4 regions of the Megasphaera sp. genome follow, and region 4 is predicted to be linked to each of the others. Evidence: riboswitches for the same ligand, from Rfam matches in the RefSeq annotation. Region 4 holds a riboswitch; each other region holds the start of a gene.
What was found. Region 4 has a riboswitch for S-adenosylmethionine ahead of ACFWUB_RS02770 (putative sulfate exporter family transporter). Riboswitches for the same ligand answer to the same signal wherever they lie in the genome.
Positions count from the first base shown of each region.

Region 1 (7,959 bases), 530 kb from region 4:
CACGGCCCGTGGCCTTGTGCGTAGGGGACGCCTGGAAGGCGTCCCGCTGTGATATTCGATCATAGCCCATTCGGGCTTAATAGTATGTTTTTTTAATCACGAACCACGAGCCACTAACCACTAACCCGCCCTACGATGGCTTTGGCGAAGCCGTTGAGGTTGGTCGGGCCGACGGAGAGGATGGGGCAGTTATTTTCTTTGGCTTCCGTAATGGCCCAGCGGACGAGGGGCGTCTTGCCGTCTTCCAGGTTGACGACTAAGAGGGACGCTTCTTTCAGCATCCGGTCATCGCCCGGCTGGCCGCTGATGAGGAGGACGGCACCGAAACGGCGCTGGATGCGGCGCTGCCAGTCGGGATCGCCGCCGGCCAGGGCTATCTGACGGCCCGTGAGGAAGCGGTCCAGCTGGCGCGTATAATCGCGCTGGGTCATGAAGGAGGGCAGGTCCAGGCCGCGGTCTTCCGGGTCCCGGACGGAACGCGACGCTTCCTGGGGCGTCACTTTCCGCGGCGCCTGGCCTTTGGTCATATCCGGCCGCACCTGGCGCTTGTTGAGTTCCTTGCGCAGGGCCAGGAGTTCGGCAATCTGGCTGGATGCCGTTTCCTTTATCTTTTCGATATACTGTTCCTGCTTGCGGATACGGTCTTCATACTGTTTGCGGTCCTGTTCGCGGCCCGTCCTTTCCGCATCGAGTTCCTGGCGCAGCCGTTCCAGTTCAGAAAGGACGGCCGTGCGGTTCTTGGCTTCCAGGCGCAGGCGCAGGAGTTCTTCCCGGTCGGCGTCCATCTGGGCTTTTTCTTCCCGCAGCTGCTGAAGTTCTTCTTTTTCTTTGCCCATCATCATGGCCGGCGTTTCCTGGCCGCCAGTGACGGCTTCGTCGGACCAGGGCTGGTCGCAGATGACCATGAGATAGATGCCCAGGGCATGGGCTGCCGCGTGCTTGGCCATCTGCACGTCTTCAAAGACGTCGGTCAAGCCGAGAATCTGACTGTCCGTCTGGAGCATGAGCAGGTCGATGATGCCCATATAGGAAAAAGATTCCATAGTCTGCGCCATATCGTAGCGTTCGAGGTGGATCGTGCCGGCGTAGATTTCTTCCGGGTTCTGTTTGGACGTATAATACGTATTGATGAGCAGCCGGTCGGCCGTCCGTTCGTAGATGCGCAGTACCAAGGCGTCTTCCTGGTCTGTGCCGGTGTGGCGGCTGAAGGTCAGCCGTTCCTGGGAAAGAAGGGTCGTCACCAGGCTCGGGGTCTTGTACCATTTGCCGAATACTTCTACCCGCTTGGCCAGCCGCAGGTCGCCGGGCTTGCTGCAGGTTGCATAATCAAAATAAGGGTCGTTGAAGAATATATCTCTAGGCCGCAATTTGGTCATATCTAATCATCCTTTCTATCTTCTCCATTATAACCCTGCCTATAGGGCAACGTCTAGTAGACAATGTTTTTTAGGCATAAAAAACACTTGCAAAATAGGCGGACTTGAATTATAATGGATGAGCAAACCAAATAAAGAACCATCAAGAGACGACGGAGGGACTGGCCCTGTGATGTCGCAGCAACCTTCAGCTATGAAAGGTGCTAATTCCAGCAGTGATATACTGGCAGATGGGGATTAGAAGCCCCTCTCATGAAGTCATGGATGAGGGGAATTTTTTTTAAGGAGGATCACTCATGGCAAAAAATCGTGAATTCTTTACATCCGAATCCGTCACCGAAGGCCATCCCGATAAAATGGCTGACCAGATTTCGGACAGCATTTTGGATGCCATTCTCGCAAAAGATAAAAACGCTCGCGTTGCCTGCGAAACCCTGGTAACGACTGGTATGGTACATGTCGTCGGTGAAATTTCTACGACGTGCTACGTCGATATCCCGCACATCGTCCGCGAAACGATTCGTGACATCGGCTATACCCGCGCTAAATATGGTTTTGACTGCGACACTTGCGGCGTCCTCGTTTCCCTGGACGAACAGTCCCCGGACATCGCTATGGGCGTCGACGATGCCTTGGAAAAGAAAGAAGGCAATACGGATAAGTTCGATACTATCGGCGCTGGCGACCAGGGCATGATGTTCGGCTATGCTACCAATGAAACGGACGACTACATGCCGCTGCCGATTTCCCTGGCACACCGCCTGGCACGCCGCCTGGCCAAAGTCCGCAAAGACGGCACACTGCCCTATCTCCGTCCCGATGGCAAGACCCAGGTCACTGTCGAATATGAAGACGGCAAACCGGTCCGCATCGATACGATCGTCATTTCGGCACAGCACAGCCCCGAAGTCGGCCGCGAACAGATCGAAAGCGACCTCCTCGAATTCGTCATCAAACCGGAACTGCCGGAAGGCTTGTTCGACGACAAGACGAAACTCTTCATCAACCCGACTGGCCGTTTCGTCATCGGCGGTCCTCAGGGCGATTCGGGCCTCACAGGCCGTAAGATCATCGTCGATACCTATGGCGGCATGGCTCGTCATGGCGGCGGTGCCTTCTCCGGCAAGGACCCCACAAAAGTCGACCGCTCGGCCGCTTATGCAGCCCGTTACGTCGCCAAGAACGTCGTCGCTGCCGGCCTGGCCGATAAATGCGAAATCCAGCTGGCTTATGCCATCGGCGTAGCCCGCCCGGTTTCCATCCACGTCGAAACCTTCGGTACGGGCAAAGTCCCGAACGAAAAGATCGTCGAACTCATCGAAAAGAACTTCGACCTTCGTCCGGCTGGCATCATCGCCATGCTCGACTTGCAGCGCCCGATTTACAAACAGACCGCTGCCTATGGCCACTTCGGCCGCAACGACCTCGACCTGCCTTGGGAAAAGACAGACAAAGCCGAAACGCTCCGCAAAGAAGCCGGCTTATAAGAGGCGGTTCGATAAACTGAACATCCAGAAAAGAGGCTGTCCCATTAAGACAGCCTCTTTTTGGGTATTGAGTTTGCAGTTTGTAGTTTTTTAGTGCGACAGCCCCATACAAAGGAGGTGTCCTTTTGATTGCTGAAATCATCATCAATACGACGGCGAAACGGCTGCAGCAGACTTTTTCCTATACCGTTCCCGATGGTCTGGCCGTCCGCGTCGGCAGCCGCGTCCTCGTGCCCTTTGGTCATCGCCGGGAAGAGGGCATCGTCGTCGCCCTCCATGAACAGCTGGACGAACCGGCCGATTTCACACTGAAGCCCGTCGAAGGCCTGCTTTCGACGCAGACCGGCTTCCAGGAAGAAATGATCCGCACGGCCATCTGGATCCGCGACTACTATGTCTGCAACCTTTCCGAAGCCCTGCGCCTGTTCATGATCGACAAGAAGGGCCTGGTCCGCCAGGAAATCTTGTCCGTCGGCCCGGCTGCGCCTGTGAGTCCTGAAGGGCGGCAGCTCCAGGCCTATGTCGCCGACAAGGGGAGCCGTGAAAAGGGCAGCCTTGTCCGCCGCTTCGGCAGGGACCTCGTCGAAACGGCCCTGGCCCGCCAGGTCCTGACCAGCCGGACTTATTACAAGAACCAGATTGCCGACAAGATGGAAGACTGGCTTTCCTTCGTCCACGATGATGACGAAGACATCCTCCACGGCCGGCGGCGCCAGCAGGAACTGCTCCAGGCCTTGAAAGAGAAGGGGGAAGGGGCCGTTTCCTATTGGCAGGGCCAGGGCTACAGCCGCGACCTCATGCGCCGTCTCTGTGCGACAGGCCTGGCCCGCTGGAGCCAGCGGCCGGCCAGGACGACGAATATCCTGCCGACCCTTTCTGGCGATGCTCCCTTTACGCTGACACCGGAACAACAACAGGCAGTTAAAGTTATCGGAAGCGATGAACAAGGAAAAACCTACGTCCTCCACGGCATCACCGGCAGTGGCAAGACCGAAGTCTACATGCAGCTGGCCAGCCAGGTCCTGAAAGAAGGCCGGCAGGTCGTCGTTTTAGTGCCGGAGATCGCCCTGACCGGGCAAATCGTCCGCCGTTTCCTGCGCCGCTTCGGCGACGATGTCGTCGTCATGCACAGCCAGCTTTCCCAGGGTGAGAAGCGTAACAACTGGCTGCGTATGCAGAACGGGACGAGTCATATCTGTATCGGTGCCCGGTCGGCTGTCTTTACGGCGGCCCAGTCCATCGGCCTGTTCATCGTCGACGAAGCTCATGACAGTTCGTATAAGCAGGACGAAGCGCCGCGCTATCATGCCGTCGCCGTGGCCCGCCAGCGGGCTGCGTACTACGGCTGCCCCGTAATTCTTGGCAGTGCCACGCCGGCGCTGGGCGACTACTATAAGGCCCTGCAGGGCGATTATGTCCTGGTCGAGCTGACAGAGCGCGTCGGCCAGCGGCCCCTGCCTTCGGTCCAGGTCGTCGACATGCGCGATGAATTGGCCCGCGGGAATTACCGCGTCGTTTCCGATTGCTTATTGAATCTCCTGGAAGAGACACTGGCAGCCCGGCAACAGGCCATCATCCTTCTCAACCGCCGCGGCTTCTCGACATTCGTTATGTGCCGCAAGTGCGGCTACGTCGTCAAATGCGATACGTGCGACGTGGCCATGGTCTACCATCGTCAGGCCGCCCACCTGCGCTGCCATTACTGCGATGCCGAAAAGCCCGTGCCGACGGTCTGTCCGTCATGTGGCAGCAAATACATCAAATTCTTTGGCAGCGGCACGGAAAAAGTGGAACAGCAGCTCCACGAACTCCTGCCGTCGGCGCGCATCATCCGCCTCGACCAGGATACGACCAGCCGCAAGCACAGCGGCGACCGTATCATCGAAGCTTTCCGCCGTCATGAATATGACATCCTCCTGGGGACTCAGATGGTCGCCAAAGGCCACGATTTCCCCGGCGTCAGCGCCGTCGGCATCTTATCGGCCGACAGCCTGCTCAATATCCCGGCCTACTGGGCTGGGGAACGGACCTTCCAGCTCCTGACCCAGGCGGCTGGCAGGGCTGGCCGCGGTGATATCCCGGGGCGCGTCGTCATGCAGACCTACGCGCCGGACCATTACGTCATCCAGTGCGCTGCCCGCCAGGATTACCGGGCCTTTTATGACCAGGAAATCCAGTTCCGGAAAGAATTGGGCTATCCGCCTTTCCAGGAAATGGCCAAGATCTTAGTCCAGGATGAATCAGAAGAACAAGTCTGGCGCAAGGCCAACGACGTCGCAGCGGCCCTGAACAGCTGGAACGGGGACCACGGCGATGAAGTCGCCGTCATCGGTCCTTACGAAGACGTCATCAAGAAGATACGCAATAAATACCGCCTGGTCCTGTCCCTGACCGGAAAAGACCTGACAGCCATCAAAAAAGCCATGCAGCGCATCCCGGCCTGCTGGCAGACCGGCGTCCTCATCGATGTCGATCCCGTATAATCGTGGGGAATCGCACCTGCCTGTTCAGTCCGTCTGGGATGTGAGTACATTCCCACATCGGGCAGGAACGGGCGCCCCACGTGGCGACCCTTACAGTGCAAAATAAAAAATGAAAGAAGCATTCTGAGAAACTTCATGGCCATGGCGCCCTTCAGGATACGTCCGGAACCGCCCTCAGTGTTACTTCTTCCATTGCTGACGATGTAACATAACCTTATAAATGTTGTCAATTACGGCAGGAGAGAAATGGGCTATTTCAAGCAATTCTGATGAATCTATAGCATTTCTGGCGATTTCATACTATAATAGAAAAAAATAAGCATTTTTACTATTACAATGAGGTGAAAGTTACATGGCAGTACTTACTATTATTAAAGCCGGGGATCCCGTCCTGAAAGCGACGGCGAAACCCGTTACGAAAGTGAATAAACATATAAAGAAATTGCTCGACGACATGGCAGAAACGATGTATGCTGCTGAAGGCGTAGGCTTAGCTGCGCCGCAGGTCAATGAATCGCTGCAGCTCATCGTCCTCGACGACGGCAACGGCCTCATCGAGCTCATCAATCCGGAAATCCTGGAAAAATCGGACGAAACCAATGTCGATACCGAAGGCTGCCTGAGCATCCCCGGATATTACGGCAAAGTGGAACGGGCTTCCAAAATCAAGGTCCGTTCGCTGACACGTCACGGCAAGACCGTCATCTATGAACCGGAAGGCTTCCTGGCCCGTATTTTCCAGCATGAAATCGACCATCTCTATGGCCATCTGTTCATCGAAAAGGCGACGGATTTACAGAAAGTAGGGGACTAATGGATAAGTTACGTATCGTATTCATGGGGACGCCGGACTTTTCCGTCCCGTCCCTGGAAAAATTGGCCCAGGCCGGCTATGATATCGCTGCCGTCTACAGCCAGCCCGATAAACAGCGGGGACGCGGCAAGAAGGTGACTTTCTCGCCGGTCAAGGAAAAGGCCCTGGAACTGGGCATCCCCGTCTTCCAGCCTGATTCCATGCGCAGTGACGACGTCATCGAACAGCTCCGCAGCCTGGCGCCGGACGTCATCATCGTCATCGCTTACGGTAAGATTTTGCCGAAAGCTGTCCTGGACATCCCGAAATACGGCTGCCTCAACGTCCACGGCTCGCTGCTGCCGAAGTATCGCGGCGCCGCCCCCATCCAGTACGCCATCAAAGACGGCGAAGCCGAAAGCGGCGTGACCATCATGCTTCTCGACGAAGGCATGGATACGGGGAAGATGCTGAAAAAAGCGGCTATTCCCCTGGATGCCAAGGAAACGACGGGGACCCTCTTCGATAAATTGTCCATCCTCGGGGCCCAGACCCTGCTCGACGTCCTGACCGACCTGGATGGCTATGAAAGCCGCGCCGTCGCCCAGGATGAAAGCCAGGCGACGTATACGGCCAAGATTACCAAGGAAGAAGCCCACATCGACTGGTCCCAGGATGCGGCCGTATTGGAACGGCTCATCCGGACGCTGGATCCCCATCCGGGTGCCTATACCATCTGCCACGATGGCAAGCGCCTGAAGATATGGGCAGCCGACGTCGTCGAAGGGACACAGGCTGCGCCGGGGACCGTGTTATCGGTGACTAAGAAACAATTCACCGTCCAGACCGGGAAAGGGGCTTTGCGCATCTGTGAAGTCCAGCCCGAAAGCCGCAAACGCATGGCTGCTGCCCAATATCTGCAAAGCGCAGCCTTGACGGCTGGTGAATTATTATAAATGACTCAGTGCAGAGAAGCGGGACAACTGCCGCAACGAAGACGGTTGCCCTGCTTTTGTGCTGTTCGCTACTGCTTTAAAAGCACAGGGAGGAATCCATGAACGTTCGTGAAATTGCCTTTCAGAGCCTGCTGACTATCTGCCGCGATGAAGGCTATAGCAATATCGTCGTCTCCAAGGCGATACAGACCCATCAATTTGCCGACAGGGACCGGCGCTTCTATACGGAGCTGGTTTACGGCACCTTGCGCTGCCTGAATTATCTGGATTGGATCATATCACAGATCAGTACGCGCAAACTGCAAAAACTCGACCCTGTCTGCCTGGCCATCATCCGCCTGGGCTTATATCAGATTTTCGGCATGACCAAAGTCCCCAAATCAGCGGCCTGCAATGAAGCCGTCAAGATGGCGACGAAATTCGGCAACCGGGGCATGGCCAAGTTCGTCAATGCCATGCTGCGCAACAGTATCCGCCGCCGCAGCCAGTTCGTCATCCCCGATAAGGGCGAAAACATCGTAGCCCACCTGGCCCTGACCTATCATCAGCAGGAATGGCTCGTCCGCCGCTGGATCGAAGCCTATGGCCCGGACGATACGGAACGGCTCTGCCAATATTTCGATACGATCCCGCCGCTGTGCCTGCGCGTCAATACGGCCCAGACCAGCCGCGAAGAGCTGCTGGCCGATTTGGAAAAACAAGGCCTGCCGGCCCGCCCGGCTGCCATTTCACCAGACGGCATCTACCTCGACGGCAATCCCGGCATCCATGAACTGACATGCCTGCGCGATGGCCGGGCCATCATCCAGGACGAACCGTCCCAGCTGGTAGCCCATATCGTCGATCCTCAGCCGCACGAAGTCA
Region 1 covers NZ_CP181255.1:33,788-41,746, forward strand. Annotated here, with positions in the region: gene ACFWUB_RS00195 (hypothetical protein) at 114-1,376, opposite strand; SAM riboswitch class I at 1,513-1,613, shown strand; gene metK (methionine adenosyltransferase) at 1,673-2,863, shown strand; gene priA (replication restart helicase PriA) at 2,989-5,346, shown strand; gene def (peptide deformylase) at 5,699-6,160, shown strand; gene fmt (methionyl-tRNA formyltransferase) at 6,160-7,095, shown strand; gene rsmB (16S rRNA (cytosine(967)-C(5))-methyltransferase RsmB) at 7,194-7,959, shown strand, end outside.
Region 1: it holds a riboswitch for S-adenosylmethionine, as region 4 does, so the genes downstream of both, metK (methionine adenosyltransferase) here and ACFWUB_RS02770 (putative sulfate exporter family transporter) in region 4, are expected to answer to the same signal.

Region 2 (7,959 bases), 910 kb from region 4:
TTTATTCGTTAAAAACAGCCGTTTTACCGATGATACGGTGACGACTGTAGCCGTAGCGGCAGCCCTGATGGAGGGGAAGGCATCCTGCTGCGGCTATATCGAACCCTTGCGGCGCCAGCTCCGCTACTGGTGCCGGAAATATCCCGACGCCGGTTTTGGCGGCCTGTTCCGCCGCTGGTTCCTGGCCGACGAGGCACCGGCTTACGGCAGCTATGGCAATGGGGCGGCTATGCGCGTCAGCCCGGCTGGCTGGATTGCCGATACTCTGGAGGAAGCCCAGGCGCTGGCAGAGCTGACAGCCGTCGTCAGCCATGACCATCCCCAAGCCATCAAGGGTGCCATTGCCGTGGCGTCGGCTATCTTCCTGGCCCGGCAGGGGAAGGAGAAAGAGGCGATTGCCGCATATCTGCGGTCGCATTTCTATGATCTGTCCCGGACACTGGCCCAGATACGGCCGTCTTATGGCTTTACCTGCACGACGGACGATAGTGTGCCAGAAGCCATCGAATGTTTCCTGGAAGGGACGGACTATGAAGATACGATCCGCAAGGCGATTTGGCTCAACGGCGATACGGATACGCAGGCAGCCATTGCCGGCAGCATTGCCGAAGCCTATTATGGCGTGCCCGATGCCTTGTGGCAGCAGGCCCTGCCATATGTCGGTGACGAAGAAATGAAGGGCGTCATTCGACAGTTCTATGAAAACTATATTGGTTCGAGGGGGAACTCTTTTGATTTCAACAGAGACAAGCAAGAAATATGAAAAACTCCAGCAGATCTTAAAGGACATGGGCAGTGTCGTCGTCGGCTTTTCCGGCGGCGTCGACAGCACCTTCCTGACCTATGCGGCTCACCAGGCTCTGGGGGACCGGGTCCTGGCCGTGACGGCCGTTTCGGCGACCCTGCCGGGCAGTGAAGCGGCTGATGCCAAGGCCATGGCCAAGGTCATCGGCGTCGAACACCGCCTGGCCCATTCGACGGAATTCGAGGACCCGGACTTCGTCCAGAATCCGCCAGATCGCTGCTATATCTGCAAGAAAATACGCTTTACGTCGCTCGTGGCCCTGGCCAAGGCCGAAGGCTATCAGTGGGTCGTCGACGGGGGGAATGTCGATGACCTCGGTGATTACCGGCCGGGTATGAAAGCCCTGCAGGAATTATCCGACGCCGTCCGCAGCCCGATGATCGAAGCAGGCCTGGCCAAGGCGAATATCCGGGCTTTGTCGAAGGAATTCGGCCTCCAGACCTGGAATAAGCAGAGCGCTGCCTGCCTGGCCAGCCGCGTCCCGTATGGCGTGGAACTGACGCCGCACCGCCTGGCTCAGATCGATGCGGCCGAAGCCGCCGTAGCGCCTTACGTCCAGGGGTCCCTGCGCGTCCGCTATCACGGCGATGTAGCCCGCATCGAAGTCGCCGTCGATGAAATCCCGTCGGTCCTGGCTCATCGGGAGGAAATCGTCCGGGCCATCAAGGATACGGGCTTTACGTACGTCACCCTCGATTTGGGCGGCTATGAAATGGGCAGCCTGAACGACGTAATCCATACTGATGAGGAAGTAAAGTGATATGGCTATTTCCAAGAAAGTAAAAGATGAAATGCTGCAGCGGTTCCAGGACCAGTACGGTATCATGAAACCGGCTCTGCACTATAATTCTCCTTTTGAATTGATGATTGCCGTCATCTTGTCGGCCCAATGTACGGATGAACGGGTCAATATCGTGACGGCCGGCATGTTCCCGGAATATAACACGCCGGAAAAGATGCTGACCCTGGGGACAGCGGGACTGGAAGAAAAGATACGGACCTGCGGCCTCTATCGCAGCAAGGCCAAGAATATCCTGGCCAACTGTGCCATCCTTTGTGAAAAATATCATGGCCAAGTGCCGCAGACTTTCGATGAGCTGGTGAAACTGCCCGGCGTCGGCCGCAAGACGGCCAATGTCCTGGTCAGTATCTTGTTCAATACGCCGGCCATTGCTGTCGATACCCACGTCTTCCGCGTGTCCAACCGTCTGCAGCTGGCCCAAGGGACGACGCCGCTGGAAGTCGAAAAGGGCCTGCAGAAGGCCATTCCCAAGGAATGGTGGAGCCGGGCCCATCATTGGCTCATCTGGCATGGCCGCCGGGTCTGCAAAGCCCGCAAGCCTTTATGCGACAACTGCTTTTTGGCTGACCTTTGTCCCAGTTGTCAGAAGTAAAACGTTAAATCAAAATAAATACATTGACAAGTCGTTAAAAATTTTATAAAATAACACCAATACAGACAAATTTCATAAGTTATATCGAGAGCAGCTGAGGGACGGGCCCGATGACGTTGCGGCAACCTGCCTAAGGTAAGGTGCCAATTCCTACAGGCTATTCCTGAAAGATATCATTATGACTGAGGCGCAGCTTGGAGGCAGCGCCTCTTTTCTTTTGGCGTATTATGTACTTATTTTCACATCATTCAATCTTGATTTTCCCGCCCCAGCTCGGTTTGAACAGCGGCAGCGATTTCCTGTCCGGCCTGGCTGGCCTGACCCTTTCGGGTATTTTTCTTCCTATCTTCACGCTCATCGTCATCGGCCTCAACGGCGACGTCCACTCCATTACTGAACGGGTAGGGAAGAATACGTATAACGTCCTCCTGGCAGCCCTCATGCTGGTCTGTACCTTCGTTTCCATTCCCCGTACGTGTGCGACGGCCATCCAGCTCGGCATCCAGGGCAACCTGCCGGCAGCACCGTTCATCCCGCTGGTCATCGCCTATTTCGTCATCAGCTTCTTCTTTGTTGCCGACCAGAACAACGTCATGGACCGCATGGGCAAATACCTGACGCCGCTCCTGGCCCTGATCCTGGTCATCGTCGCCTTCGTCGGCATCTTCAATCCCCTGGGGACACCCGTCGCTCCGGCTGTGGACCATCCCTTCGTCAATGCCTTCCTCGGCGGCTATAACACGGGCGACGTCCTGGTCAGCTTCATCATGGCAGCTGTCTTCATCAGCTCCATTTACGGCAAGGGCTATAAGACCGTCGGCCAGCGCAATAAAGTGCTCATCTACTGTGGCATCGTTTCCTTCGTCCTGCTGCTCATCATTTACGGCAGCCTGCTCTACATGGGCGCCTGCGTCAGCGGTGACTATGCGCAGAACATCGGCCGTGCGGAACTCCTGGTCGCCATCATCCAGCGCGTCGGCACGTGGGTCATGGTTCCCATGGGCATCGCCGTCGTCCTGGCCTGCCTGACGACAGCCATCGGTCAGATTGCCGCCGTTGCCGAATTCACCAGCACGGCTACGGGCAACCGCATCAGCTATAAGCAAGTCGCCGTCGCCTGCTGCATCTTGTCGGCCCTGACGGCCCTCCTCGGCGTCGACGGTATCGTCACCTACATCGGCTGGATTTTCGGCGTCTGCTATCCGCCGTGCCTGGCCCTCCTGGTCCTGGGCATCATCGGCCGCTTCATGCCCAACAACGGTGCTTACAAAGGCTCTGTCTACCTGGTCACGCTCTTCGCCCTTTTGGAATCCCTGCCGGGTCTGAGCAGCCTGGGCTTTGCTAAAGCCATCGTCGCCGCTACGCCCCTGTCCACATACGGTTTCGGCTGGATCGTCCCCTTTATCATCGGCCTCATCGGCGGCTCCATCATCGGCCATTTCGTATCCGCCTCAGAACCCGTAGAAGCCGAAGCGAAATAAGATAGTTTGTGGTATGGAGTCTGTAGGGGGCGCCACTAAAAATAGACTGCCTTTTAGGCAGTCTATTTTTTTCCCCGACTTGCATAATCAATGACTTATCTCTATAATTAAAGAATAATCTCGAGTAAAAGGGGGTAATTTCATGGATTTGAAAAAACTATATATCGATGGCCAGTGGGTTGCGCCCTTGTCTGGCCAATATATTGACGTAGAAAATCCGGCGACGAAAGAAATCTTCGCCACTGTCGCCGCGGCTGGTGCCGATGATGTCGCTGCCGCTGCCCAGGCGGCTGCCAAAGCTTTCCCGGCCTGGTCGGCTATGCCGCTGGAAGACCGCATCACCTTCATGAAGAACCTGCTGGTCCAGATGATCAGATTGGAACCGCAGTTCGTCGACGCCGTCGTCAAGGAATTAGGGGCGCCTGTAGCCTTTGCCAGGACCAACCATATTGGCTACCAGTTCGTGCGGACCCAGTCGTATATCGACTTGGCACCGGAATTGCCACTGGTCGAACATCTGTCCCAATCCGTCGTCTACCGCCGGCCTTTGGGTGTCATCGGCTGTATCACGCCGTGGAATTATCCTTTAGGGCAGATTATCCAGAAAGTCGTACCGGCCTTGCTCGTCGGGGCGACAGTCGTCCTCAAGCCGAGTCAGCACACGCCGGTGACGGCGTACTACCTGGCCGAAGCCTTTGACCAGGCCGGTTTCCCCAAAGGCGTCTTCAATCTCGTCGCCGGCCGGGGCAGCCAGGTCGGCAATGCCATCTGCGACGACCCGAATATCGCCATGGTATCCTTTACGGGGTCGACGGCAGCCGGCATCAAGGTATCTCAGCGCGCCTTAGCTTCGATGAAGCGCATCAGTATGGAACTGGGCGGCAAGTCGCCTTTCGTCCTCTTGAAGGGGGCGGACTACGAAAAGGCTATCCGCATGTGCTTCAATTCCATTTTCCTCAACAGTGGCCAGACCTGTACGGCCCTGTCGCGCCTGATCATCCCGCGGGATGACAAGGAACAGATTGAACAGCTCATGCTGAAGATACTGCCGGAATATACTATTGGCGACCCGGCTCTGGAAACGACGAAAATCGGTCCTGTCGCATCGTATGACCAGTGGCAGACCGTCGATGCCTACATCGCCAAGGGCCTGGAAGAAGGGGCGACACTTCTGGCTGGCGGCCGTCCGGATGCGCCGGACCACGGTTACTATGTCAAGCCTGTCATCTTTACGGACGTAACCAATGACATGACCATTGCCCGCGAAGAAATCTTCGGCCCCGTCCTCAGCGTCATCGCTTATGATACCGTCGACGAAGCCCTGGCCATTGCCAACGATACGCCTTATGGCCTCAACGCTGCCGTCTGGGGACCGGACAAGGAAGAAGCCTCGAAGGTGGCAGCAGCCGTTTTGTCGGGCAACGTCTACGTCAACGACAGCCCGCGCGACGTCACAGCGCCTTTCGGCGGCTTTAAGGACAGTGGTATCGGCCGTGAAGGCGGCAAAGATGGGATGTTGGAATTTACAGAACCCCAGGCCATTTTTAATGCATAAACAGTTATAGGAGGAGTTTTAGCGTCATGAATTTCGATGAAGAAGCCATGAAAATCCGCCGCGGCAAACACGGCGTTATTGAAACCATTCCCCGGGAAGTCCTCAAGACCCACGACGACCTGAGTATTCTCTATACGCCTGGCGTTGCCCAGCCGTGCCGGGAAATCACTAAGGACCCGGATTTGTCTTTCGACTTGACCTGCCGTGGCAATATGATCGCCGTCGTATCGGACGGGACCCGCGTCCTCGGCCTGGGCGACATCGGCCCGGAAGCTGCCATGCCGGTCATGGAAGGGAAATCCATTCTCTTCAAGGTCTTTGGCGGCGTCAATGCCGTTCCTATCTGCCTGGATACAAAGGACCCAAAAGAATTCATCGAAACCGTGAAGCGCCTGCAGCCGTCTTTCGCCGGTATCAACCTGGAAGACATTGCCTCGCCGAAATGCTATGAAATCGAACAGACCTTGAAAAAAGAAATGGATATCCCTGTCTTCCATGATGACCAGCACGGTACGGCCATTGCCGCCCTGGCCGGCGTCATCGGTGCCTTCCGCTATGTCCATAAGGACTTGAAGACAGCCCGCATCGTCATTAATGGGGCAGGGGCTGCCGGCGCTTCCATCGGCCGCCTCCTGGTCCGCGCCGGAGCTCGGAACGTCACCATGGTCGACCGTCCGGGGATTCTCTACGCTGGCATGGAAGGGCTGAACCCGGTCCAGGCGGAACTGGCATCCCTGACCAATCCGTCCCATGCCCACGGGACCCTGGCTGATGCCGTCAAAGGGGCCGACCTCCTCCTAGGCGTATCGGCACCGCATATTTTTACTAAGGAAATCATCCAGGCCATGGCCGACGATGCCGTCGTCTTCGCCATGGCCAACCCCATCCCGGAAACGGACTACGCCTCTGCCAAAGCGGCCGGTGCCAAAGTCGTCGGCACTGGCCGGTCGGATGCACCGAATCAGATCAACAACGTCATGGTCTTCCCGGGTATCTTCCGCGGCGCCCTGGCCGTCCGGGCCCGCAGCATCAACGAAGACATGAAACTGGCTGCGTCTTACGCCATCGCCTCCCTGGTCGGCGATGACGAACTGGCCGAAGACCATGTCATTCCCGACGCCTTCGATAAACGCGTCGCTCCGGCCGTCGCCGCCGCCGTCGCCAAAGCTGCTATGGACAGCGGCGTCGCCCGCATCACCCGCGACCCGGAAGACGTCCGCCAAGAAGCAGCAGAAACCATCGACAAACTCCACGCCATGCTCGACTTGATCCATAAATAAAGAGCTAGTGGTTCGTGGCTAGTAGCTAGTGGTTAGTCGACATTATAGGCTGCAATGTCGGAGCTCTTAGTGGTTGAAAAAATAACATTATTGTAAAACAGGTCATTGCATGAATATTTTTATTATCTTGCAAGGACCTGTTTTTATTTATTATAAAAAATGATAGAAATATTATGATTTGTAAAATGATGTAAATTATATCATGAAAATATTTTCTTGATTCGTCAAGCAGATATACTCTATAATGGACACAGAATCATTACTAGGAGGTTTTTTCATGAAGAATTTTGCACATCGCGGATTTAGCGGCAAATATCCGGAAAATACGATGCTCGCTTTCCGCAAGGCATTAGAATGTGGTGCCGATGGAATTGAAATGGATGTACAGCTGACGAAAGATGGTGAGCTCGTGGTCATCCATGATGAACGGGTCGACAGGACGACGAATGGCACGGGCAATGTTCGCGATTATACGCTGGAAGAATTGCAGAAACTCGATGCTTCGTATATCTATTCAGAAGAAGTAGGCTTTCAGACTATTCCGACTTTTGACGAATATTGCCGATGGGTAGCTGGGACGCCCTTGGTGACGAACATTGAATTGAAGACGGGTGTCTATCCTTATCCAGGGATTGAAGCTAAAGTATGGCCTGTGTTGCAGCGCTATCATTTAGAAGATAAAGTCATCATTTCGAGTTTCAATCATGAAAGTGTTCTGCGTATGAAAGCCTTGGCACCTGATTTAAAATATGGCTTGTTGACGGAAACGTGGCTCATCAATCCTGGGGCCTATACAGAAGGTGTCGGCGTTCAGTGTTATCATCCGTATTATGGCAGCTTGACAGCAGAAACCGTAGCGGAAGTCAAGGCACATCATATTGAAATCAATACGTTTACGGTCAATAATGAAGAAAGTGTAAGACAGCTGCGCGATTATGGCGTCGATTGCGTCATTGGCAATTTCCCGGATATGGTAAAGCGCGTCTTGGAAGGAGTATGACATGGAAAATTTAGAGGCGATTGTACAATTGATTGACTCCTGGCTATGGGGAAGATGGCTGGTTTTCGTTTTGCTGGCCTTAGGGATTTTATATACTGTTTCCAACGGATTTATCCAGGTCCGCCATTTTGGTTTCATTATCCGCCGGACCCTCATCGATTCTTATAAGTCCCGTCACGAAGACAAAGGGAATGGATCTATTTCCACTTTCAAAGCGATGATGGTCACGCTGGCTGGTAACGTCGGCGGCGGTAACGTCGTCGGGGTCGCTACGGCTATTTTGTCTGGTGGCATGGGCGCCGTCTTTTGGATGTGGGTAGCTGCCTTTTTCGGCATGGCCTTGAAATATGGTGAAATCGTCTTGTCCCAGATGTATCGCGGCAAAGATGAAAACGGTAACCTTCTCAGCGGTCCTATGTACTATATCCGCGATGGCCTTAAAAT
Region 2 covers NZ_CP181255.1:1,983,589-1,991,547, forward strand. Annotated here, with positions in the region: gene ACFWUB_RS09550 (ADP-ribosylglycohydrolase family protein) at 1-763, shown strand, start outside; gene larE (ATP-dependent sacrificial sulfur transferase LarE) at 732-1,565, shown strand; gene nth (endonuclease III) at 1,567-2,199, shown strand; SAM riboswitch class I at 2,278-2,376, shown strand; gene ACFWUB_RS09565 (branched-chain amino acid transport system II carrier protein) at 2,427-3,680, shown strand; gene ACFWUB_RS09570 (aldehyde dehydrogenase family protein) at 3,823-5,235, shown strand; gene ACFWUB_RS09575 (NAD(P)-dependent malic enzyme) at 5,262-6,515, shown strand; gene ACFWUB_RS09580 (glycerophosphodiester phosphodiesterase) at 6,793-7,515, shown strand; gene ACFWUB_RS09585 (alanine/glycine:cation symporter family protein) at 7,586-7,959, shown strand, end outside.
Region 2: it holds a riboswitch for S-adenosylmethionine, as region 4 does, so the genes downstream of both, ACFWUB_RS09565 (branched-chain amino acid transport system II carrier protein) here and ACFWUB_RS02770 (putative sulfate exporter family transporter) in region 4, are expected to answer to the same signal.

Region 3 (7,959 bases), 1.1 Mb from region 4:
GAGGATGTCGTTGGAACCGCCCATGATGAAGAAGGCGTCATACCGGCTGAGGTCGAACTGATGGAGGCGATAGACCATGCCCGTCGTCGTATCGCCGCATTGGCCTTCATTGTCGATATGGATATGGCTTTGGGCCGAGACCAGGGCCGTCCAGCTCTGGTCGGGCCGGACGTCGAAGCCGTAGGTCAGGCTGTCGCCCAGGCACAGGAGTTTCACGGCTGGACGGCTTTCTGGACGGCCTTTACGGCAGCGTCCGTCGACAGCCACGGGGCATCGAACTGGCAGCCGGCTTTTTCCAGGTCCATCTGGCAGGCGAAGATTTTCGGGATGGCACTGGTATAAATATCATGGTCATACATATAGCGCAGCGTCGTTTCGACGTCGGCATCGCTGAGGATGTGGCCGTGGTCGATGAGGACCAGCCGGTTGGCATAGGGCAGGGCTGCTTCCAGCGTATGTTCGATGACGACGATGGTATGACCGTATTTGACATTCAAGTCGTGGATCAATTCATAGAATTCATGGGTCCCTTCCGGGTCCAGGGCCGACGTCGGTTCATCGAAGACGAGGATATCCGGATTGGTCGCCAGTACGTCGGCAATGACCAGGCGCTGTCGCTGGCCGCCGGACAGCTTCGTGACCTGGCGGTTGCGGTACGGCGTCATATTGACCTTTTCCAGGGCTTCCGAAATAGCCTGGCCGATCTTATCCGGTGCGACGCCCTGATTTTCCAGGCTGAAGGCGATTTCTTCTTCGACCGTCATGGCGACGAGCTGGCTGTCATAATCATCGAGCATGGCGCCGACACGGGTTGCCAGCTGGGAAATCGTCGTCTGCGTCGTCGCCTGGCCGTCGACGTAGACCATGCCTTTCATGACGCCGCCGAAATAATGCGGGATAGCGCCGGTCATGGCCATGCACAGCGAGCTCTTGCCGCTGCCGCTTTCACCGGTAATGACCAGGAAGTCGCCTTTATTCACGGTCATGGTGACATCGTCCAGGACGGGCGTCTTCTGCTTGTTATAGATGTACGACAAATGTTCCATGGAAATGAGGCCTTCCTGGGACGGCTTCAAATCATACATGCTGTGGTCCGACGTGACTTCCCGTTCTTCCAGGGAATCGAGGATGCCCCGGGATACGAAAAGGCGCAGGGCCGGGAAATACATGAGCGGTGTAACGATGGCATTCAAGGCGCCGATGACGACGACCAAGGGCAGCATGGCCGTAAAATAGACGACATTCGGCAGATTCATGACGAACTTCAGGATCGTGACGAAAGCGCCGCCGCTCATGCAGGTCGCTGCAAAGCCGGTCAGGACGGGCAGGCACGAATGACCTTTGAATTTGATGAATGCCAGGTTCTTGACGATGAACGTACAGGTCAGGGCGCCGAGCGGTTCACTGATGAGGTTGCCATAAGGAAAGCCCGACTTCGACGTCAGGACGTTGACCAGGGCAGCGACCAGGCCGATGCCCAAGGCCTGCTTGTAACTCGGCTTGGTCAGGCAGATGGCGACACAATACGTGGCGATGGTCCAGTTCGGCGTGACGCCGCCGACGCTCGGTGAGACCAGGTGCAGGATCGTGCCGATGGCCAGCATGAGCGTCGTAATGGTGATCCAGCGGAACTGGCCGCCCTGACGATGATGAAATTCTAATTTAGCAATATCTGCAACAGTTTTCATCTTTCTTCCCTCCTAAACCAAGTCTTGCAGGCGCAAGTAAACGACAAAACAGCTCAGGGCCAGCATGATGACAATGCCCACATAGTCGCGGCCTTTCGGGCGGACATTGCTCATGAAGCTGTGTTCGTTGCTGCCGAAACCGCGTAATTCCAGACTGAGTGCCATCGTTTCCGACCGGCCCAGGGACTTGAGCATCAGCGGCTGGACGACACTCATATAATTGATGACTTTCTTAAAGACATTGCCCTTCGTCGACAGACCCCGGCAGGCCTGGGCTTCCTGGACGGCCTTGCTTTCGGCGATGAAATCGGGTACGAAGCGCAGGGCCGCCGTGAACATGAAGGCATATTCATAAGGTATCTTGATCTGCTTGACCAGGGCGGCCGTCAAATCCTGCAGGCGCGTCGTCGTCAGCAAGATGATGAAGACGATGGTCATGGCCAGCATGCGCAGGCCCGTGACATAAGCCGATTCCAGGGACCCGCCGCCCAGGAGCTGGACGACAGCCAGGAAGACGGCGAAGACGGCCAGGCTGAAGACGGCCTTGAGGTTGCGCGACAGGCTGCCGCATAATCCCAAGAGGATGAGTTCGATGACGACTAAGATGACCAGGGGCAGCGTCGTATGCATGACCAGGGCCCAAAAGGAAAAGGCGAAGGTGCCGATCAATTTCGTAACAGGGACCAAATTCTTCATCATTTTTTCATACCTCCAATCCGTTCCAGCATGGCTGTCGTAAATTCTTTCATCGATTTACAATAAGGAAAATCAGGAACCGCCATGGATAAAGTGACGGCATCGGGCCGGCTCAGACCCAGGTCATATAGATCATCGCGCTGGGTGAACAGTTCCTGCGGCGTCCCGTCGAAGGCCTTGGTATGATTGCCGATGACCAGGACGCGCTGACAGTATTCGGCGAAAATATCCATGTCATGACTGATGATGAGGATGGTCATGCCCTTTTTATTGAGGTCCGTCAGCAAGGCCATGAGCTGGTCCTTGTCTTCACTGTCCTGGCCGCTCGTCGGTTCATCGAGAACGATATATTTCGTATGCATGGCGATGGCTGATGCAATGGCGACGCGCTGTTTTTCGCCGCGGTTCAAGTTGGGCGGATAGGCTTCAGCCAGTTCCGTCAGTTCCGTTGCAGCCAGGGCTTCGTCGACGGCCTGGCGGATCTCGTCGCGGCTCATGCCCAGCTGCTGCGGCCCGTAGGCTACTTCTTCACGGACCGTCGGCCGGAACATCTGCCGTTCCGGCCGCTGGAAGACGTAGCCCATGAAATGGCTGCGCACAGAAGCATCGTCATCGTTGATGACCTTGCCGTCATACAGGATTTCCCCGGATACGGGCTTTTCCAGCCCCATGAGCAGGCGCGTCACCGTCGTCTTGCCGCAGCCGTTGCGGCCGCCGAGACCGATGAATTCGCCCTCACCGATCTGTACATTTACATGTTCCAATACGGGCACGCCATTGCCGTAGTTGAAACTGACATCTTTCATTTCCAGCATCTTTCTCTCCCCTTCTATTTGAAGACACAAAAAAACCTTCCGTCCCTATACAGGGACGAAAGGTTTGATTTCTTCCGCGGTGCCACCCAGATTGACTCAGTGAGTCCAGCTCTACATGTACGGCATAAGCGATACACGTTTCTTTGATAGCGGTGGAAATACACCGTCGCACCCTACTGGTCACCGTTCAGGCCGCATCTCCCGAATCCATTCTATCCGCCGGTCCGTGCCGAACTCCCACTGCCATCGGCTCGCTGGAACTGCCACAATCGGATATACTCGTTTCGTTCATCGACAAATCCATTTAGATTTTGCTTTATTATATACTTGTAACGCGCCTATTGTCAAGCCTTAGGCCCGCCTATTCAGCCGGTTCGATGGTGCCGTTGTATTTATCGGCAATGAACTTCTTGACAGCATCGGAATGGAAGATTTCAGCAATCTTCTTGTACGTCGGGTTGTCCTTGTCCTGAGCCCGGACAGCCAGGACCATGACGGCCAGCGGTTCGTCTTTCGGTTCCAGGAAGATGCCCTGTTCTTTGACGTTGAGGCCGGCGCTCATGACGTAATTCATAGTGATGACAGCGGCATCGACATCACCGAGGCTGCGCGGCAACTGGGCCGCTTCGATTTCCTTGAACTGGAAATGCTTGGGATTATCGACAACATCAGCCGGTGTAGCTTTGAAACCGACACCGTCCTTGAGTTTCAAGAGGCCAGACCGCTGAAGGAGTGCCAAGCCGCGGCCACCGTTGGTCGGGTCATTGGGGATAGCAATGACGGCACCGTCGGGCAAAGCGTCGACACTCTTATATTTATCACTGTAAATCCCCATGCGCATGAGGATCGTATTGCCGATAGGCACTAAATCAGTGCCATTCTGCTTATTGAAATTATCCAGGAATGGCTTGTGCTGATAGCTGACCAAGTCAATATCTCCATCAGCCAGGGCCTTGTCCGGCGTAATGTAGTCGGAAAATTCGACAACCTTGATGTGAATCCCCTGTTTTTCCGCTTCCTTAGCCACGGCTTCGACGACTTCAGCATGAGGACCCGCTGTGGCTCCGATCTTGATTTCCTTGTCGCTGCTGCCGGCACTCTGGCCATTAAGTATAGTTTTGTCAATGCCCTTAAGATAGACCTTGACAAATAGCCTATCCATGATAAACTAAGAATCAAGACAACTTTAGAACGACATTTATCCAGAGTGGTGGAGGGACTGGCCCTATGAAACCCGGCAACCGACGATGACGGTGCTAATTCCTGCGGATTATTCCGAGAGATAAAGAATCAGCCATCAAACCTCTTTCTCTTTCGGAAAGAGGTCTTTTTTATGGATAAAATGACGGAACAGGATAGTCTATATTATTCTATATTTTGTTAGGAGGAATCTTCATGAAAAATCTCAAGAAACTCTCGCTTCTCGCCGCTTCGGCCCTGCTGGCCGTCGCTTTCCTGGCTGCCGGCTGCGGCAGTGATTCCGCTTCCAGCGGCTCGTCTTCCAAGAACACGACGGTCACCGTCGGCGCTACGCCCGTACCGCACGGCGAAATCCTCAACGAAATCAAGCCGCTCCTGGCCAAAGAAGGCGTCGACTTGAAAGTCGTCGAATTCACGGATTACGTCAAACCGAACTTGGCCCTCAACGACAAGGAACTGGATGCCAACTTCTTCCAACATTCGCCGTACCTCGACAAATTCAACAACGAACACGGCACGAAACTGAAAGCCATCGCCAAGATCCACGTCGAACCGATGGGCATTTATTCCCACAAAATCAAGGATTTGAAAGACCTGCCGGATGGTGCTAAAGTCGCCATTCCTAATGACCCGACCAACGGCGGTCGCGCCCTCCTCATCCTGCAGAGTGCCGGTCTCATCGGCTTGAAAGACGGCGGTAACATCACATCGACCGTACAGGATGTCGAAAAGAACGACAAGCATCTCCAGTTCGTCGAACTCGAAGCCGCTCAGATTCCCCGTTCCATCGATGACGTAGACATCGCTTTGATCAACACCAACTTCGCTATGGAAGCCGGCCTCAATCCGCTGAAAGACGCTCTCTTCCTGGAACCGAAGGATTCGCCGTACGCCAACGTCCTCGTCATCCGTGAAGGCGATGAAAATCGTCCGGAAATCCAGAAACTCGTCAAAGCCCTCCAGTCTCCGGAAGTCAAGAAATTCATTGAAGACAAATACCAGGGCGCAATCCTGCCGAGCTTCTAATAAAAGTTGGATGTTTGACGTTTGATATTGAGGGGGAATTCATATACATGCATACGAATGAGCTTTTTGCCAAAAAAACGGTCTTTTCTTTTGAAGTCTTTCCACCGAAACGGGACATTCCCGTCGAAACGGTCTATCCGACCCTGGACGAGCTGAGCCAGCTCCATCCTGACTTCATCAGCGTCACCTGCGGCGCCGGCGGCACGGGCGGCAACCGTACCGTCGAAGTCGCTACGTACATCAAGCAGTTAGGCTGCGAAACGGCGGCCCATATGCCCTGCATCTACCTCACGGAAGAAGCAGCCCTGCAGAACTTGAAAGAATTGAAAGAAGCGGGCATCGAAAACATCCTGGCCCTGCGCGGCGACGAAGTACCGGGCCGCGAACGGGCTCACGTCTTTGAACATGCCAGCGACCTCGTAGCCTTCATCAAAGAAAAGGAACCGGACTTCAACGTCATCGGCGCCTGCTATCCCGAAGGCCATACCGAAGCCAAGACCCTGGCTGCCGACATCCGCAACTTGAAGACCAAAGTCGACGCCGGTGCCAGCGAGCTCATTTCTCAGCTATTCTTCGACAACGCCCTTTTCTACCGCTTCCTCGAACGCTGTGAAATCGCCGGCATCAACGTCCCCATCGAAGCCGGCATCATGCCCGTCACCAATAAAGCTCAATCGAACGCATGGTCACCATGTGCGGCGCTACACTCCCCATCAAATTCCAGCGGGCCATTGCAAAATACGGTGACACTCCCGAATCCATGCGCGACATCGGCATCGCCTACGCCATCGACCAGATCGCCGACCTCCTGGCCAACGGCGTAGACGGCATCCACGTCTACACCATGAATAACCCGTACATCGCCAAAAAAATCGCCGAAGCCGTAAAGACATTGTTATAGAAATCTTTGTACATCACCTCTATAGTAGGGGCTTGCACGTGGCAAGCCCGTCCCAGAACATTAGCGAGTCTCAAGTTCAGGGAATGCATTGCCAAATCTCTAGCGGGTCGCCCACGTGGCGACCCCTACAGTGAAAAAAAGAGAGGCTGTCTTAATACGACAGTCTCTCTTTTTTTCACTCTTTCAGCACATACCCATAGGCGTGGATGCGTCCATCGTCTTCTTTTTCCAGATAGACGCCCTGGATTTCCGAGGCGAAGCCCGGCAATTCATTGAGGCCTTCTTCCAGGGCCTTGAAATACTGGACTGCCGTATGGGACCAGCGTTCGCCCGGGACGACGCAGAGGACGCCCGGCGGGTACGGCAGAGCGCCTTCGAGGGCGATGCGGCCTTCGATTTCATCGAGGGGCACCAGCTCACCCTGGCCGCGGATGAAAGCGTATTGCGCATCCTGGGCATTCATGGCGTATTCCGGCAAGTATTCCCGACGGAAGAGTTTCTTCTGCAGGTCCTTGACGTTCCGCGCCTTATAGAAATCATGCATTTCCTGACAGAGTTGGCGAATCGTATAGCCGGCGTAGCGGTCCGGATGTGAGTTGTAGACGCCGAGGAGGACTTCCTGCATGGGGACATCGTGGTCGACGAAGCGTTCAAAACGGACCAGCTGGGACACGAGGAGGCGCATCTTATTCTTATTTTCAGCCGGTGTCAGCAGGAAGAGGATCGAATTCAAATCACATTTTTCCGGGATGACGCCGTTACCGCGAAGGTACGTCGCCAGGATGTTGGCATGGATACCGAAATCTTCGTACTGTCCCGATTCAGCGTCGATGCCCGGTGTCGTCAATAACAATTTGCAGGGGTCGACGAGGTATTGCCCCGGCCCGTATCCTTCAAAAGCATGCCACTTGGCATCCGGTTCAAAGGTGAAATAAGCCAGGTCGTTGGCCATGTCATCTGTATTGCCATCCTGCCAGGGTTTGCCGTAGACCGTCGGTGCCACGAACGGCCGGATATAGTGGCAGCGGCGCAGGATATCCTTGCGGGCTTCGATACCCATTTTCACGCAGTCCATCCACATCTTGCGGCCAGCCGCACCGGCATGGATTTTGGCGTTGACAGCGATAGTGGCGAACATGGGATAAAAAGGACTCGTCGACGCATTGGCCATAAAGGCATTGTTGAAGGTCTTGTGGTTGCAGTAGCGGGGCTGGTTATGGATATGGTTGTCCTTCTTGTGGATCTGCGAAGCCTGAGAAAAACCAGCCTGCTGCTTATGGACCGACTGGACGACCATGATGCCCGGATCGTCTTCATGCAAATCGAGGAGCAGCGGCGAGCAATCCTTGAGCATGGGAATGAACTGTTCATAGCCGACCCAGGCCGAATCAAAGAGGATGTAGTCGCAGAGATGGCCGATGCGGTCGACGACGTAGCGGGCATTGTACAGCGTCCCGTCATAAGTGCCGAGCTGGATGACAGCCAGGCGGAAAGGCCGCTTGGCCTTGGCTTTTTCCGGAGCCCGTTCGGCTGCCAGCTGGCGCAGATACGTTTCATCGAAACAGTGGGCGTCGATGCCGCCGATGAAGCCATAGGGATTGCGGGCCGTTTCCAAATAGACCGGCGTCGCCCC
Region 3 covers NZ_CP181255.1:1,679,183-1,687,141, reverse strand. Annotated here, with positions in the region: gene ACFWUB_RS08095 (GDSL-type esterase/lipase family protein) at 1-216, opposite strand, end outside; gene ACFWUB_RS08090 (tryptophan transporter) at 213-1,688, opposite strand; gene ACFWUB_RS08085 (energy-coupling factor transporter transmembrane component T family protein) at 1,701-2,384, opposite strand; gene ACFWUB_RS08080 (energy-coupling factor ABC transporter ATP-binding protein) at 2,384-3,199, opposite strand; gene ACFWUB_RS08075 (MetQ/NlpA family ABC transporter substrate-binding protein) at 3,561-4,361, opposite strand; SAM riboswitch class I at 4,395-4,488, shown strand; gene ACFWUB_RS08070 (MetQ/NlpA family ABC transporter substrate-binding protein) at 4,595-5,425, shown strand; partial or broken gene metF (methylenetetrahydrofolate reductase [NAD(P)H]) at 5,473-6,326, shown strand; gene speC (ornithine decarboxylase) at 6,502-7,959, opposite strand, start outside.
Region 3: it holds a riboswitch for S-adenosylmethionine, as region 4 does, so the genes downstream of both, ACFWUB_RS08070 (MetQ/NlpA family ABC transporter substrate-binding protein) here and ACFWUB_RS02770 (putative sulfate exporter family transporter) in region 4, are expected to answer to the same signal.

Region 4 (7,959 bases):
CGCCGCGAGATACTCAAATCGTATTACGAACATGTGCCACTCGTCATAAATTACGGCTACGTACAGGATTCACGCGGGCTCACCACGTGTGAGCCCCTACGATGCGGCTTCGCCGCGACGAACTTATGATTGTATTACGACCATGTGCCATTCGTTATAAATTCCGGCTATGCACAAAATTCACGCGGCCTTTTTGGCCCGTCAGGCGCCGACCATAAGAAGGCGCAGGACGGTTGCCAAAACGGACAGCTGTAGCTGTCCGCCTTTATCAGGACGCCCCCTACAGAATCGCAGCCAGGCGATAAATGGAAACAACGTTCACCGGATACAAAATATACACGGCCAACGGCCTTGTGCGTAGGCGCCGACCCGGACAGGGCGGCCCGCTGTGAGATTTTACCGTAGCCTGTTCTGATATAATGGCAGGTCTTTATGAATCACGAATCACATGATGTGTCATTAATTCTGAATTTACAAATTTCCTTTGCAGGACTTTATAAGTTTTTTGTAGAATCTATATAGCATATATTGAGATTGAGAGGTAAGTCTTTTTAAGGAGGATGAGGCATATGATGAAACGAATTGTAAGTATGTTGCTACTTACTGGAACTTTATTGATAGGAAATACAGTGTTTGCCTTTTATGCAGATGAAAGCTCTGCTGTTAATCTTGGGATGGTTCAATCTTATAGCCGTTCAGCAATCAACGTTATTGATGATGACGGTACGGCGTATACTTTTGTTTATGACAATAGGCCTCATTCGGACTTAGGTTTTTGGAAACTTGAAAGCGAAGACCAGTGGCATCAATGGGAATTCGGCTTGCAACAACAATCTCACATGGAACAATTGGCTAGCTGTGGTTTCTATGCGTTGAAGACTCTTGGAAAATTGTAAGCGCTTGTGAAACGGGAAGGGCGTTATTATGAAGAAATTACTTATTTTCACTCATCCTTCGGGAATGTGTGGATTGAGCTTTGGTGTGGAGAATGGTAAAATCGTTTCGATTACAGCCTATATGGATCAATAGAGAGGGTACTCTACAAACGAACTAACAAGTCTCTTTTCTGGTGCCGGTCTTACAGTGGCAGTAGGTTATGATATTACAGGAGGCATGACGTATGGATTATCGCAAATTTGGTGAAACTTATTATATCCGGATGGATAAGGGGGATGAAATCATCAGCACGATTCTGGGAATCTGTCAGAAAGAACAGATTGCATCGGCCATTTTTTCGGGCATCGGCGGGTGCCGTTCGGCAGAAATACAGACGTTCATCCCAGAAACGGGCAGTTTTGAAGTTCAAGAGCTGAAGGGGATGCTGGAGCTGGTTTCGTTGACAGGCAATATCGTCAGCGATGATGATGGAACTTATTTTCATCATACTCACGCTGCTTTTTCTTATAAACAGGATGGGGAACATCATGTTGCGGCAGGGCACATCAAATCGATAGAGGTACTGTACACGGCAGAAATCGAATTGCGCCCCGTTATAGAAGGACGGATTCGGCGGAAATATGACCCAGAAACGGGGACCGGCTTTTGGGATTTCGGGCCAGAAACGGATTAAGCTGGCCACTGTCTTGTATCTCCCGATTGGTCGGCACTTCTGAGGATCTTTTCACTTTATACTTTATTTTCAAATGAAAGGATTGACAGAACATACCTAATAGTGTACTATTTGGGTAAACATTTTATATGTTTGATGAATGAATATCAATCATCCAGAGCAGTTGAGGGACTGGCCCTATGATGCTGCGGCAACCTCCGTGGGGACGGAAGGTGCCAATTCCAGCGGGAGTTTTCCCGGCAGATGAGCGAGAAATGGAAGGGATTTTGCGCGTCATCTGTAGCTGATGGCGCGCTTTTTTTATGGCTTTGTCATCGGCACGTCTTTATTTATTTTGTAAAAGGGGTGTTCGTATGAGTAACGAAGTATCTGCACAGGCCGTCAACCGGTCGGGCCTGTTGCGAAGCGAAGACTGGTGGGCCGTATGGCTCGGATTATTTATCGTCGTCCTCGGTGCCGGACAGATCTGGCACATCGATTTGCTCGGCTGGGCTGCTAAGTTCGGTGTCTGGATCGACCCGTCCAAGGCGGTCGGGCCGGGGTCGAAAGGGTTTGCCTGGCTCGGCAGTATCGGGTCGTTAGTGGCGACGTATGTATTTACCCTGGTCGTAACGTCTATCGGTGCGTATTTCATGGGGACGAAGGTCAAGAAATTCGTCGCCGGTTATACCGTGATTTACTGGATCACCATGGCGGCGACGGTCATCGGCAATTATGCTTATCTGGCAGCGACGCCGAATAAGCGGGAAGCTTTTAACATCGGCTGGTCCTTGAGTCTTGGCGAATTGGGCTTTGTCATTGCCCTGCTGGCCGGGCTGGTCATCGGTAATTTTTTCCCGAAAGTGACGCGTTTCTTATCTGATGCTGCCAAACCGGAATGGTACATCAAGACGGGCATCGTCATTTTGGGCATGAATATCGGCATCCAGGCCATCAGTGCCCTGGGGCTGGCCGGTACGGTCATCGTCCGCGGCATGTGCGCCGTCGTCGAAGCCTACCTGATTTACTGGCCTATCGTCTATTTCGTGGCCCGGAAATTCTTTAAATTCACGCCGGAATGGGCAGCTCCCATGGCGTCGGGCATTTCCATCTGTGGTGTCGCCGCAGCGATTGCTACGGGCAGTGCCATCAAGGCGCGCCAGATCATCCCGACTATCCTGGCATCGGTCATCATCGTCTTCGTTGCCGTAGAATTGCTCATCCTGCCCTTTGCAGCTGCTTATTTCCTGCCCAGTGAACCGATGGTCGCCGGGTCCTGGCTGGGCCTGGTCATCAAGAGTGATGGCGGTGCCGTCGCATCCGGGGCAATCGCAGATACGCTCATCCGCAACAGTGCGCTCCAGCAATTCGGCGTCAATTACCAGGAAGGCTGGATCCTCATGGCTGCGACGACGTCCAAGGTCTTCATCGACGTTTTCATCGGCGTCTGGTCCTTCATCTTGGCTATCGTCTGGTCCATTTACCATCTCAATGACCCGCGGGCAGCCGTCGCATCCGGGGCTGGCAAGGTTTCCAAACGGGAAATCTGGGAACGCTTCCCGAAATTCATCATCGGTTTCGTCCTGGCCCTGGTCGTCATTTTTGCAGCTGGCTGGCTGCAGCCGGGCATCGTCGACGCTGCGAAAGCCGGCGCCGGACAGGCTAACCTCCTGCGGGCCGTCTTCTTTGGCCTCTGCTTCTTCTCTATCGGCCTGGTCACGAATGTCCGCAAGCTCTGGAAATCCGGCCTGGGCCGTGTCATCGGCGTCTATGCCGTAGCCCTCGTCGGCTTCATCATCTGGGTCGGCCTGTTCATTTCTTACATCTTCTATCACGGCATTGTTCCGCCGACATTATAACTTCATCATAGAAAGGATTAATTGCTATGGCATCGCGAATCACTTCTGCCGCATCGACGGCTGACGAATATTACTACAACCAAACCGTAACCCCGACAGACGCTGCGACCCATACGGGACAGCTCGAACGGGATGCAGACGAATATTTCCCCTTGCAGCCCATCGAAAAAAAACTCTGTGCCTATTCCCTGGGATTGGGCCTGGGACTGATGGCCTTGTTCATCGTCATCTTTGAAGTCTTCGGCTGAGGCTTATTATGGAAAAGGGCTGTCGCACGAAGGTTTCTGCCATCATGCGAAGCCCCTTTCTCTTTAAAGTTTGTAGTACGAAGCTTGTAGTTTGTAGAAAATAGCTTTAAATTTAAAACCATTCACTAAAAACTAAAAACTGCAAACTTAATACTCAAAAAGAGGCTATCTTAATGCGACAGCCTCTTTTTGCTTTCCTCGGATTCAGCTGCGGCTATGCCGTGATAAACTCATGAAATAAACGAAGCGCGCTGGTCGCAGGTAGCAGATTGCAAAAATAGCCCCAATCGGGGCATTCATAGGGGCCGACCTTTAACCTCTCAGACCGCCTTTGGCGGCCAGCTCCCCTATAAAGGGAGCCTTGTGCGGCCCGTTGCGAGATTTCATCACAGCCCATCTGAGTATAATGGCAGGCTTTTACGAGCCACGAGCATCTGTCATGGCACCGGCTATTCACACAAGTCGCGGCGGTACGCCCTTTGGGACGTCCCCTACGGAATCGCAATCAGGCGATAGAAATGAACGAAGGTCCCAGACGGGGCATTTTTTACGAGCCGAGGGTCACTCGAGGCGATGTCGTTATTCTAAATATGTTGCCGCAAGGCGGCATTTGACTCTGAGGCGGCCTGCGAACTGCGGTCTGCGACCGGCGGGGCCGTCGGCCCCAAAATTCGATGAACGACTTTACGCCCGGCCGTCAGGCCTCTATCAAAGTTAAAAGGACTAGCGCATGAAGGTTTCGACCATATCATGTGCTAGTCCTTTTTTTGAGGAGATAATCAGATTTTACCGCGTCTTATATCCCTGATATTTGTCTTTTAATTTCGTATTGTCTTTCAATACTTGGACGATGGTTTTTCCTTGTTCGAGTTCTGTTTCGGCTTTGGTGGCTTTATCGGACAGGTAGGATGCGTCTTTTTGCCTAAGAGAAGGGTCTTGTCGTCGTTCCAGAATTCGCCTTTGTTTTCGTTACGGCCCTGGATCAGGAAGAGGCTGTCGCCATTTTTGTTGGCTGCGGCGAGGTCGATGCCGTGTTTTTTCTGGTAAGCTGCAATGCCGGCGCAGAGGGCAGCGTCATCGGTGCGCGTCCGGTTGATGACCAAGACTTCTTTCGTGTCTTTGAATTCGGTGCAGAAGTTGAAATCCCCCTGGGAATCCATAGCCGTGAAGCTGGGGCCGTGGCCTTTGTATTTCGGTACCAGGATTTTTGCCAGTGTTTCGGCTTTACCGACGCCCTGGGTCTGGGGATGGAGGTCGTAATCGTACTGATTGAGGTAACGGCCATTGGCGTCTACTTTGTTGGTCATGGCCAGGACATCTTTGACGCCAGGGACTTTGAAATAGGAAACGGCTGCGCGGATGGCGTCTAATTTATCAGCTGGGATCCCCGTCATGAGGACGGACTTCATCTGTGTCGGCGGGACGGCGAATTGCAGATGATCGAGCTGCCAGACTTCCAACTGTTCGCCTACGTCGAGGATGGATGTCGTATTGTCGAAATCGAAGACGGCATAGGGATGATTGTTTTTATCGTAGTTCGGCGAATCTTTGCCGTAAGCCGCGATGAAGTCGTTGATTCCCTGGCGGACCGTAGCGTCCCAGCGGGGGCTTTGGACGGCTTGGGCTTGTCATGATTCCTGGCCTCCTGTACCGTAGTTGACATTTTTACATACTGCATTATAGGCCCGGATTTTTTTGGATTTGTATAAAGTATGACAGCACTTTACAACTTTTACGCTACCTCGGAAGTTGACGAAACCAGTTTACACAAGGCCTGCACTAAGTCCGTTGGATTTTTTGCGGTTTGGGCTTTAGAGACCAAAGTGCCTAAAAATATTTCACGCTGTATTTGCCAGCTTATATGGCTTCGCAGCTCTTGTGGACTGGCGTTTTGGTACTTTGCAAAATGCTTGTCCAGATACGGCAGCATTTTCAGGCTGCTGTGAACGAGGTTTACCAGGTTCACCCTATGTTCAATACCATTTTGGCGGCGAATCCGGTAGGCATTCAGCGACCAGAAGGCCTTCTGCTCATAGTAGTTGGTTTCGATGGCCCAACGCAGCTTGTACAGCTTCAAAGGATAATAGTCCATGCCTTCTGCCGGTGCGTCCCGTAGGATCTTTCGTTCCTGCCAGGCGCAGCTCATATGCAGGTCACTGGGATTCAGGGTGCTGAAGAAAAGCCGCCGGGAGCCAGATGTAGTGTAGCTGACATAAGCATGGATACGGCGATTCCCGCAGATATGGGTCAAAACAATCCGATGGCCGACCTGCATGCCATCCATATCCCAGGACAAGTTGAAATCATCCAGATGAAGCCGCTTTCCTCGTTTTTTCGGGCGTCCCGGCTTGCCGTTAGGCAATGGCGGTAGTTCATACATTGCCGAATCACTGCGGACATTACAGATGATGTCCAGTCCGGGATACTGCAAAGCCCGTTCTATCAGCGAGCTTTTAGCGTACCAACTGTCAAAGAGCAACAGTACCTGCCGGTCTTTCAGTAAGGGCATCACCTCCTCGATGAGGTCACCAGCTAATTCAAGTTTGGTCTGCTCTTTCGTCCACATCCGGTACCCTACGGGAACCGCCAGATAGCGGATAAGCGGAGCTTTTCCTTCATGCTGGTTCAGGACAGGGACACTCAGTGTCAAACTGACGAAGCAATGACCGTTTACGTAAGGCTTGCCTGTATGGCAGGCATGGTCATGCAACAGAGAAACAGCATCGAACTTCTTGCCGAATTTCGGTACCGTCGTATCATCGACACTGAGAAAGACCGGTTCATTCTGTAAGGCCGCCGGAATCAGGCTGCAAGCCAATTGTGCTGTTTGCAGGCGGAGAGAATGGCTCGTCACCGTTTCGTTCTGAAGCGCCCGGTAATAACTATTTAAGCAGCGATGCGTCACCTGGGACAAAAAATTCCGATGAAGAAAGCGAAGAGATGGGAAGGCCTGCAAGGCTACCTGAGCGATGACCAACCAGGTCAGTAGGAATCGCGTTGGCCGTGTCGCCGTAGAAAAATATGGAGAAAAGAAACGAAACAGACTACCAATAATCGAATTTTCGAGGTATAATGAATTCATCGCGTAACTCCTTTGAGATGATGTGTTTTAGCAGATTCATTATACTTCAAAGTGTGGTTACGCGATATTTATTTGTTCAAAAAGTTGTAAACTGCTGTAAAGTATGAAATAAATAGGTAAAATTGAGAGCCTAGGGATTGTTGTAATTACAACGGACAAAGAGGGTGTTTTTTTGATATAATATATAAATAGACTTTTTCTATATGCTATAGTGAACAGGAGGCGTTTTGTATGGCTTTTAAGAAACGTGTGGTAGGGGTCATCGGCTTAGGTCATGTCGGGGCTCATGTAGCTTTTAATTTAGGGGTCCTCGGGATTGCCGATGAAGTCAAGTTATGCGACGTGAAGTCGGAAAAACTGGTCAGTGAACGGCAGGATATGATGGATGCCGTCATGTTCATGCCTCATCGTGTCAATTACACGATTGCCAGCTATGAAGAATTGGCAGACTGCGACGTCATCGTCAATGCTATCGGCGACATTACGCTCTGCGCATCGGGGAACCGCGACGATGAAATGCATTTCACTGTGCCTCAGGTCGCTGATTATATCCCCAAGGTCATGGCCGGCGGCTTCCAGGGCATCATCATCAATATCACCAACCCTTGTGACGTCATTACGGACCTCATCGCTAAGAAGAGCGGCCTTCCGAAAGGTCATGTTTTCGGTACCGGCACGGGGCTGGACAGCGCGCGCCTGGGATAAGGTAAAATATATTTCGCAAATTCAATTTCATAAAAAATAGACATAGTCTATTGCCGCTAGTACAATTAAGTTACCACACAAAATTCGTAAGGAGGCAATAGACCATGTCTGGTAATATTATACAACTTAATGAGGATCTTATAAAGAATAATTTAAAGGATCTTGTACGCAACAGTGTAGAGGAAACACTGAACGCCCTGCTCGACCACGAGGCGGATGAACTCGTCCGCGCTGGCAAGTATGAGCGAACGGGAGACCGTAAGGGCTACCGTTCCGGTCATTACGAGCGGAATTTTGGCACGACTTCCGGCGAAGTCAGATTACGCGTGCCGAAGCTCAAGGGCATCCAGTTTGAGACGGCCATCATCGAGCGCTATAAACGCCGTGAATGCTCTGTCGAGGAAGCCCTTATTGAGATGTACCTGGCCGGCGTATCCGTGCGCCGTGTCGAAGATATTACCGAATTGCTTTGGGGCACAAAGGTCTCCTCTGGCACCATCAGCAATCTCAACCAGA
Region 4 covers NZ_CP181255.1:560,016-567,974, reverse strand. Annotated here, with positions in the region: gene ACFWUB_RS02780 (hypothetical protein) at 570-896, shown strand; gene ACFWUB_RS02775 (PPC domain-containing DNA-binding protein) at 1,121-1,570, shown strand; SAM riboswitch class I at 1,718-1,820, shown strand; gene ACFWUB_RS02770 (putative sulfate exporter family transporter) at 1,924-3,408, shown strand; gene ACFWUB_RS02765 (hypothetical protein) at 3,435-3,656, shown strand; gene ACFWUB_RS02760 (hypothetical protein) at 4,493-5,116, opposite strand; gene ACFWUB_RS02755 (transposase) at 5,389-6,738, opposite strand; partial or broken gene ACFWUB_RS02750 (lactate/malate family dehydrogenase) at 6,970-7,437, shown strand; gene ACFWUB_RS02745 (IS256 family transposase) at 7,548-7,959, shown strand, end outside.